2 linked regions of the Rhodopseudomonas palustris genome follow. The protein of the gene in region 2 interacts with the protein of the main gene of each other region in a pairwise test. Links are inferred from orthologs where the notes say so. Each region holds a gene or a part of one and is shown on either strand. Other genes may lie near its edges.

Region 1 (4,033 bases), 2.0 Mb from region 2 along the record:
CTTGCGATCGGCCTGCGCCCGCGGTCCGCGGACCGCTGGACCTTTGCGGCGGTTGAGCATCCGGAACTGGATGCCACCGGCATCAGCGACCCGGCCCATCAGGCCGTCGAGAGCGTCGACTTCGCGGACCAAATGACCTTTGCCGAGCCCACCAATGGCCGGATTGCAGGACATCGCCCCGATCGTGGCATAGCGATGCGTGACCAGCGCCGTTGCGGCGCCGATCCGGGCAGCCGCAGCAGCAGCCTCGCAGCCGGCATGGCCGCCGCCGATAACAATGACGTCGAAGGAAGTGCGCATCAGGGGGTTCTAGCTCAGCTCCTTGGAGCTTTGAAGGCGGCGCGCCAATCTGATACCGGCCAAAGCTCACCACATTGTTTCAAGTGAAACAGCGGCGGCGGCAATCGGTGTGGCATGGTTACCAAATCGTTGTCCGGCGCGCCTCCCATAGCCAGATGCCGAATGGGTCTTCGATCTTGGTTTCAAAGCAGGCACTCCGCTGTTTCACGTGAAACAGCGGCCATCCGCAGGACTATGGTTAACCAAGTCTTACCCGCCGGCCGATTGCGGCCTCCCTATTTCCCTATGCAGAACCGGCCAAAGATCTCGCCGAGGACGTCCTCGACATCGACCCGCCCAAGCAAGCGTCCCAGGTCATGGCAAGCGGCGCGGAGTTCCTCGGCGACGATTTCCTCGGCCAGACCCGGTGCCAGACTTCGTCCCAGCGCTGCCCCGGCATCGGCAAGCAGCAGCCGATGGCGGTCTCGGGTGATCAAGCCGGCCTCCGCAGAGCCGAAATATTGCGCGGCAAACTGCGTGAGTTCGCGCAGCAAACCGGCGACACCCTCGCCGCTAGACGCAGAAATACGAAAATCAGCGTCTGAAGACCGCTTCTTCCGCCCCTCGTCCGTTTCCGCCAGATCGATCTTGTTGCGCACCCGCCAGACCTCCGGTCCGCTGAGATCCGGATCGGAAGCGTCGGTGGGCGTGCTGAGCCACAGCACCAGATCCGCCGCCGCCGCGCGCGCCCGCGCCCGCCGCACACCCTCCTGCTCGATCGGATCGTCGCTGTCGCGCAACCCCGCGGTGTCGATCACCGTCACCGGATAGCCGCCGAGATCGAGATGAACCTCGATCACATCCCGGGTCGTGCCGGCATGAGGCGACACGATCGCCACATCACGCCGCGCCAGACGATTGATCAGGGTCGACTTGCCGACGTTCGGCGGGCCGGCGATCGCCACCACCATCCCGTCGCGGAGCTTTTCGCCCTGGCCCTGCTCGGCCAAGACCTCCGCAATCTCCGCGGACAGCGCGGCGATCTTCGCCCGCGCGGGTGCCATCAGGTCGGCGGCGACGTCACCTTCGTCGGAAAAGTCGATCCCGGCCTCGACCAGCGCCAGCGCTTCGATGATCTGGTCGCGCCAACGCCGCGCCCGGTCGCCCAGCACGCCCTGAAGTTGCCGCAGAGCCTGCCGCCTCTGCACCTCGGTATCGGCGTGGATCAGATCGTCGAGACCTTCGGCTTCGGTCAGATCGAGCTTGCCGTTCTCGAATGCCCGCCGGGTGAACTCGCCTGGCTCGGCCGGCCTCACCCCTTCGAATGCGGAAAGCGTCTTGATCAGCGCCGCCGCCACCGCGTGACTGCCGTGGATGTGCAGTTCGGCGACGTCTTCGCCGGTGGCCGACGCCGGTCCCGGAAACCACAGCGCCACGCCGTCATCGATCATCTCGCCGCTGCGATTTCTGAGATCACAACGCACCGCACGTCGCGGCGCAGGCAACGATCCGGTCAGCGCCGTTACCACGTTCCCAGCCTGTGGTCCGGAAACTCGAAAGATCGCGATCGCCGATGGGAGCGGCCCGGTCGCGAGAGCAAAAATGGTCTGGTCCCTCGGATGCATGGGCGCTGTCTTGCCGAGGCGCTGTTCCGAACGCAAACAAAAAGGGCGCCCCGCGCGGGACGCCCTTGATCGCTGGTGTTGGCCGGTTCGCTCAGGTGTTCATCGAGTCGAAGAATTCCGAGTTGTTCTTGGTGTTGCGCAGCTTGTCGAGCAGGAACTCGATCGCATCCATTGTACCCATCGGGTTGAGGATGCGGCGCAGCACATACATCTTCTTCAAGAGCTGCGGATCGGTGATCAGCTCTTCCTTGCGGGTGCCGGACCGCGAGATGTCGATCGCCGGGAAGGTGCGCTTGTCGGCGACCTTGCGGTCCAGGATCAGCTCCGAGTTACCGGTGCCCTTGAACTCTTCGAAGATCACTTCGTCCATACGCGAGCCGGTGTCGACCAGCGCTGTGGCGATGATGGTGAGCGATCCACCCTCTTCGATGTTGCGGGCGGCGCCGAAGAATCGCTTCGGCCGTTGCAGCGCGTTGGCGTCGACACCACCGGTCAGCACCTTGCCGGAGGACGGCACTACCGTATTGTAGGCGCGGCCGAGCCGGGTGATCGAGTCGAGCAGGATGACGACATCGCGGCCGTGTTCCACCAGGCGCTTGGCTTTCTCGATCACCATCTCGGCGACCTGGACGTGGCGGACGGCAGGCTCGTCGAACGTCGAGGAGATCACCTCGCCCTTCACCGAGCGCTGCATGTCGGTGACTTCTTCGGGCCGCTCGTCGATCAGCAGCACGATCAGGTAGCATTCGGGGTGGTTCGCAGTGATCGAGTGCGCGATGTTCTGCATCAGCACCGTTTTACCGGTGCGCGGCGGCGCGACGATCAGGGCGCGCTGGCCTTTGCCGATCGGCGCGACGATGTCGATCACGCGGGCCGACAGATCCTTGCGGGTCGGATCGTCGATCTCGAGCCGGAAACGCTCGTCCGGGAACAGCGGCGTCAGGTTGTCGAAATTAACCTTGTGCTTGGACTTTTCGGGATCTTCGAAGTTCAGCGAGTTGACCTTGAGCAGCGCGAAGTAGCGTTCCCCTTCCTTCGGGCTGCGGATATGGCCTTCGATGGTGTCTCCGGTGCGTAACCCGAACCGGCGGATCTGCGAGGGGGAGACGTAGATGTCATCCGGACCGGGAAGGTAGTTCGCATCCGGTGATCGCAAAAACCCGAAACCATCGGACAGCACCTCGACGACGCCCTCCCCGATGATGTCGGTTTCCTTCGCCGATAGCTGCTTGAGGCAGGCGAACATCAGCTCCTGCTTGCGCATCGTGCTGGCGTTCTCGACCCCCAGCTCCTCTGCAAACGAAACGAGCTCGGCCGGCGTCTTGGCCTTCAGGTCTTGAAGTTTGATTTCCCGCATGGGGGTGGTCCTGTGGAAACGAGACTGGGGATTCGTCAGCGGAAGAAAAAGCGGGAGGAAATAACGGAGGTCCGCAGGTCTTCAGGTCGACGGTGTCTTGAGCAAGGAAGGTGCGGGAGGTTTCAGACCCGATGCGGCGGCCGGTCCAAAAGGAGCCAGATCGCAACCACATTCGCCTGCTTTAGGTGGGACGACGCAACTATAGGAAATCCGTCGCAATCACGCAAGACGATCCCGGTGCCGGACGAGGATTTGCGCCCTCAGAACGGTTTGACGATGACGAAGATTACCGCCGCAACCATGAGAACAGTCGGTATCTCGTTGATAACGCGATAGAATTTATGAGATCGCGTATTCCGGTCTGCGGCAAAATCGCGCACATAGCGACCGAGCAGCAGGTGGATCACCGTCATCAGCACCACAGCGGCAAGCTTGCCGTGGAACCAGCCCGACGCAAAGTAGTCCTGCTCCCAGGCAATCGCGAGCCCGGCGACCCAGGCGACCAGCATCGCCGGATTCATGATCGCACGGTACAACCGGCGCTCCATGATCTTGAAGGTCTCGGACTGCTTCGTTCCGACCTCGGCGGTGCAGTGATAGACGAACAGTCGCGGCATATACAGCATGCCGGCCATCCAGGAGATCACCGCCACCACGTGCAGGGTCTTCACCCACGGATAGACATAGATCCATTCGATCATTCGAACTTCCATCCCGCTGTGCCGAGACGCTGCAACGAGATCCGGAACGCAGGACCTGCATCGCGCGTTGA
Region 2 (5,229 bases):
CCAGACCGGTGCCAAGGCGCGCTCGCCAGCAGGGACCGGCCACAGCTCACCTTTCACCAGACGATGCAGCATTGCGCTTATGTCGATGTCGGCGCTGCGGTTTCGGTCAGCCCTGTGGGGCCTCGACCGGATATGGCAGCGGCCTCCCCTCGAAATACGCGGCCAGATTGGCGATCACGCAATCCTGCATGGCGACGTGCGCCTCCTGGGTATGCCCGCCGATATGCGGCGTCAGCACCACGTTGGGAAACTCGGCCAGCGCATCCGGCGCGTAAGGCTCCTGCGCGTAGACGTCGAGGCCGGCGCCCGCGATGGTACCGCCGGCAAGCGCGGCGATCAGCGCCGGCTGATCGATCACCGAGCCGCGCGAGATGTTGACCAGAATACCATCCGAGCCCAGCCGCTTCAGCATCCCCGCATCGATGATGTTCTCGGTGTCGGGACCGGCGCGGACGGCGACCAGCAGCACGTCGCACCAGTCGACCAATTCACCGAGGTCGCCGATATAGCGATACGGCACGTCGTGCCGGCTGCGGCTATGATAGGCGACCTCGGTCTCGAAACCGGCGACCCGCGCGGCGATCTTGCGGCCGATTTCGCCGATGCCATAGACCCCGACCTTGGCGCCGGTCAGTCCACGCGGCGGCTTCAGCATCGGCGACGGCCTGGCGCCGGACCAGCCCCCGGCCCGGACGTAAGCGTCGGCCGGCAGCACCCTCCGCATCAGGGCGAGCAGCAGCGCCAGCGCCAGATCCGCGACCGCCGAGGCGTTCGCGGCCGGGCTGTTGCCGACCACGATACCGCGCTCAGCCGCGGCTTTCAGATCGACCCCGTCATAGCCGGTGCCGTAGCAGACCACCGCGCCGAGCGCCGGGAGGATGTCGAAGGTTTCACGGCCGAGCGGCTGGCCGCCCATCGTCAGCAGCGCGCGGACATCCGCAAGCTCGGCGGCGCCGAACACCTGATCGGCTGGCTTGCCCGCGGTCTCCAGCAGCTCGAAGCGCTCGGCGAACCGTCCCAGCATCGACCTGCCGAACCGTGACGTCACCAGAACCTTGTCGGCCATTGCAGCCCCTCCCGATTGTTTGTTGTTGTTCTTGCGAGCAAACAAAAAGGGCGAACGGGTTGCCCCGTCCGCCCTTTTTCAAATCGCGATTCGTCCGGGCAACGGACTTAGTGGACGGTGCCCGGCTCGACCTTCACGCCCGGGCCCATCGTCGAGGACACCGCAACGCGCTGAATGTAGGTGCCCTTGGCGCCGCTCGGCTTGGCCTTGTTGACCGCGTCCGCGAGCGCCTTGATGTTCTCCACCAGCTTGTCGGCGTCGAACGAGGCCTTGCCGACGCCGGCCTGGATGATGCCGGCCTTCTCGACGCGGAACTCGACCGAACCGCCCTTGGCGCCCTTGACCGCGCCGGCGACGTCCATGGTCACCGTGCCGATCTTCGGGTTCGGCATCATGCCGCGCGGGCCGAGCACCTTACCGAGGCGGCCGACCAGCGGCATCATGTCCGGGGTGGCGATACAGCGGTCGAAGTTGATGTTGCCGGCCTGCACCTGCTCCACCAGATCCTCCGCGCCGACGACGTCGGCACCCGCGGCCTTGGCCTCGTCCGCCTTGGCGCCGCGCGCGAACACGCCGACGCGCACAGTGCGGCCGGTGCCGTTCGGCAGCATGACCACGCCGCGGACCATCTGGTCGGCGTGGCGGGGATCGACGCCGAGGTTGATCGCGACCTCGATGGTCTCGTCGAACTTCGAGATCGCGCGCTCCTTGATCAGCTTCACCGCCTCGTCGAGCGGATACAGCTTGGTGCGGTCGATGCCTTCGCGGATCTTCTTCAGACGCTTACCGATTGCCATGATCCGTTACCCCTCGACCTGCAGGCCCATCGAGCGGGCGGAGCCCTCGACCATGCGCATGGCCGACTCGACGGTGTCGCAATTGAGATCCTTCATCTTCTTCTCGGCGATCTCACGCACCTGGGCGGAGGTCACCTTGCCGGCGACATCGCGGCCCGGCGCCTTGGAGCCGGACTGGATCTTGGCCGCCTGCTTGAGGAAGTAGGACATCGGCGGGGTCTTCATCTCGAAGGTGAACGACCGATCGGCGTAGATCGTGATCACCACCGGAATCGGCGTGTTCTTCTCTTCCTTCTGGGTCTGCGCGTTGAACGCCTTGCAGAACTCCATGATGTTGAGGCCGCGCTGACCAAGCGCGGGACCGATCGGAGGCGACGGGTTCGCCGCTCCGGCCGGCACCTGCAACTTCAGGTATCCGGTCACTTTCTTTGCCATACCAACTCTCCTGTTGCCGGCGAACCGGCGGTTTCAGGTTTCGTGGTGGGGCTCTAGCGGACGACTGGCGATCGTCCGAAGCCTCCCACGCTTCGCGGAAATTACTTTCCGCACGTCATGGCCGGGCTCGTCCCGGCCATCCACGTCTTCTCACCACCGCCACGCCTACAAAACGTGGATGGCCGGGACAAGCCCGGCCATGACGGGGTGTTTCGGTCAAACCTTCTCGACCTGACCGAATTCCAGTTCGACCGGCGTCGCGCGGCCGAAGATCGACACCGCGACCTTGACGCGCGAACGCGCCTCGTCGATTTCCTCGACCACGCCGGAGAACGACGCGAACGGGCCGTCGGCGACGCGGACGTTCTCGCCGATCTCGAACGACACCGACGCCTTCGGGCGCTCCACGCCTTCCTGCACCTGGTGCAGAATGCGCATCGCCTCGGACTCCGAGATCGGCATCGGCTTGTTCTCGGCGCCGAGGAAGCCGGTGACCTTCGGGGTGTTCTTGATCAGGTGGAAGGCTTCGTCGGTCAGATTCATCTTCACCAGCACGTAGCCCGGGAAGAACTTGCGCTCGGCGTCGACCTTGCGGCCGCGGCGCACCTCTGTGACCTTCTCGGTCGGCACCAGCACCTGCTCGAACAGATCTTCCAGGCCACGCTGCTTGGCCTGCTCGCGAATCGATTCCGCGACCTTCTTCTCGAAGTTCGAATAGGCGTGGACGATGTACCAGCGCATGCTCATAAGATTCGGGCCTGCCGTTAGACGCCGAGCACCAGGCGGATCAGCAAGCTGATCACCTGGTCGGCGGCGAAGAAGAAGATCGAGGCCAGCGCCACCATCACGAACACCATGATCGTGGTGATCGAGGTCTCGCGGCGGGTCGGCCACGTCACCTTGGCGGTCTCGCTCCGCACTTCCTGCAGGAATTTGAACGGGCTGAAGGCCATGGCGTGATCCGGGTCAGTGTCGATGTCGGTTTCAGAAACTCAGACAGCCCTGTTGCGCCCAACCTCCGCCAAGGAACCCCTCAGCTTCAGGATGAGCCGCCAACCGGGCCCTGTTTTTCGGGAAAATCAAGCCGCGCCGGAAATCCGTCAAAGCGGGCCGGCAGCGAGTAAAGCTGTCTACTGCGCCACATCCACAAGGTCAAGATGCGGCCCGGCCAAGGTTCCGGCGCCGCCCGGCGGGCGGCTGCGGCGGCTCGCCGCGCGCCTCCTGAACCGCACCAGATCAATACCTAAATACCACATCAGCCAATGGAACCGGAGCAAACCGGCACGGCCGCCAGCCAAGGCTCGCGCCTGAAAGCGGCAAGGCAATCGGCGATGCCTCCGGAAGCAGCAGGGTCCAATTTTTCGTCCCATCGGCAGGAAGGGTCTGCTCGCGCCCCATCGAACCGACCCCGGTATCGGCGACGCCGGTCGGCGCGCTTGCGGCCTCGTCACCACTGTGAGGCTGCCGCGAGCGCATCGCGTGACCGGGCCTGCCGATCGTGGCAACGCGACGCAGCGACAAACAGATGATTAGTATCGATGCGGCATCCCCCCACCGCGATCACGCCGACGATTTCGGAACGATTCAAACAACACCATCCTGACGAGCGCATCGCGCAGCATTCGCGCGCAAACTTGTATCATCCAAGTCACATCGTCAAACGCAATCGCGAATTGGATCCGTTCTAATCGCAGCTATCTTGCGATCGCGATCGTTTTCGTAGACCGCACTCGTCGGAAACAAGCTCGTTGATGGTTTTCTGGGAGGGGCGAAGGAAGTGATAATCGACAATCTTGCTCGCGTGGCGTGCCTTGGTGCTGTGAGCCATCTTACTTTGTGTCTGGCGATCGATTTCGTCACACCGGCGCATGCGCAGTCGACGCTACCCGCGATCAGCGTCGAAGCGCCGACCCGTCAAAGCAAGCCCAGCGTTTCCCCGCCCCGCCGAGCATCGGCCACGCGCGCCGCGCCCCGCCGTGCGGCCGCGCCGTTGCAGCCGGTTGCTCCCGTCCCCTATGTCGTGCCCGGCCGCGGCACCGTCGGTGCGCTGACGCCGTCTTATGTCGGCGGTCAGGTCGCGAATGGCGGTCAGGTCGGTCTGCTCGGCAATCGCGGCGTGCTCGATACGCCGTTCAACCAGACCACCTACACGCGCGAGCTCATCGAGAACACGCAGGCACGTACGCTGGCGGACGTCCTGGTCAACGATCCCGCCGTCGCCTCGGCGCTGCCGCGCAGTATCGGCCGCGAGCAGCCGGTGATCCGTGGCTTCCTGCTCGGCAACACGGCGGTCGGCATCAACGGCTATTTCGGCCTGATGGGTAACAACAACTTCAACCTGATCGATGCGGTCGAACGCGTCGAAGTGATCAAAGGCCTCAGCGGCCTGCTCAACGGTCAGTCGCCGGACGATTCGATCGGCGGCGCGATCAATTACGTGATGAAGCGCGCCCGCAACGAGCCGATCGCCGAGGTGACGACGTCGTTCGCCTCGCGCGGACAAGGCGGCGTGCATCTCGACGTCGGCCAGCGCTACGGCGAACACAAGGAATTCGGCATCCGCTACAACGGCAGCTATCGCGACGGCAACACCGAGGTGGACAATCAGAGCCTGCGCGATCAGAGCCACGCCCTGGCGCTGGATTATCGCGGCGAGCGCGTGCGGGTCTCCGCCGACGTGCTCTACAACGATTTCCGCGGCAACGGCCTCAGCGGCCGCAACACCTTGAGCCCGAGCCTGACTGCGGTGCCGACGCCGCCTTCCCCGACCAATTTCTGGATTCCGACCTGGACCGGCATCAAGGGCACCAACACTGCGGCGCTGTTCCAGGCCGAAGTCGACGTCACCGACTGGCTGACGATCTATGGCGGCGGCGGCTTCTTCGAAAATTCCATCACCTCGACGATCTCCAACCCGACCATCGTCAATGC

Evidence for each region. Proteins that work in one complex are often made in the same cells at the same time.
Region 1: the proteins of nusG (region 2) and rho interact in binary tests that used the Escherichia coli proteins (3 or more experiments, as listed by UniProt). The link is inferred for Rhodopseudomonas palustris from one-to-one orthologs.

What each region holds. Positions count from the first base shown.
Region 1 is NZ_CP041387.1:4,588,339-4,592,371, forward strand. The notes cover bases 1,129-4,033. They hold rho (transcription termination factor Rho), read right to left. Parts: upstream 3,262-4,033; coding sequence 1,996-3,261; downstream 1,129-1,995. Other genes in these bases: mnmE (tRNA uridine-5-carboxymethylaminomethyl(34) synthesis GTPase MnmE), read right to left, coding at 1,129-1,904; hemJ (protoporphyrinogen oxidase HemJ), read right to left, coding at 3,522-3,962. Outside these bases: tRNA uridine-5-carboxymethylaminomethyl(34) synthesis enzyme MnmG, read right to left, coding at 1-300; more of mnmE, read right to left, coding at 576-1,128. UniProt on the Escherichia coli protein: Facilitates transcription termination by a mechanism that involves Rho binding to the nascent RNA, activation of Rho's RNA-dependent ATPase activity, and release of the mRNA from the DNA template.
Region 2 is NZ_CP041387.1:2,580,427-2,585,655, forward strand. Bases 1,281-4,253 are described here. They hold nusG (transcription termination/antitermination protein NusG), read right to left. Parts: upstream 3,046-4,253; coding sequence 2,515-3,045; downstream 1,281-2,514. Other genes in these bases: rplA (50S ribosomal protein L1), read right to left, coding at 1,281-1,863; rplK (50S ribosomal protein L11), read right to left, coding at 1,870-2,298; secE (preprotein translocase subunit SecE), read right to left, coding at 3,063-3,251. In the rest of the region: FLL57_RS11790 (NAD(P)-dependent oxidoreductase), read right to left, coding at 107-1,066; more of rplA, read right to left, coding at 1,174-1,280; FLL57_RS11815 (TonB-dependent receptor), read left to right, coding at 4,289-5,229. UniProt on the Escherichia coli protein: Part of the processive rRNA transcription and antitermination complex (rrnTAC). The complex forms an RNA-chaperone ring around the RNA exit tunnel of RNA polymerase (RNAP).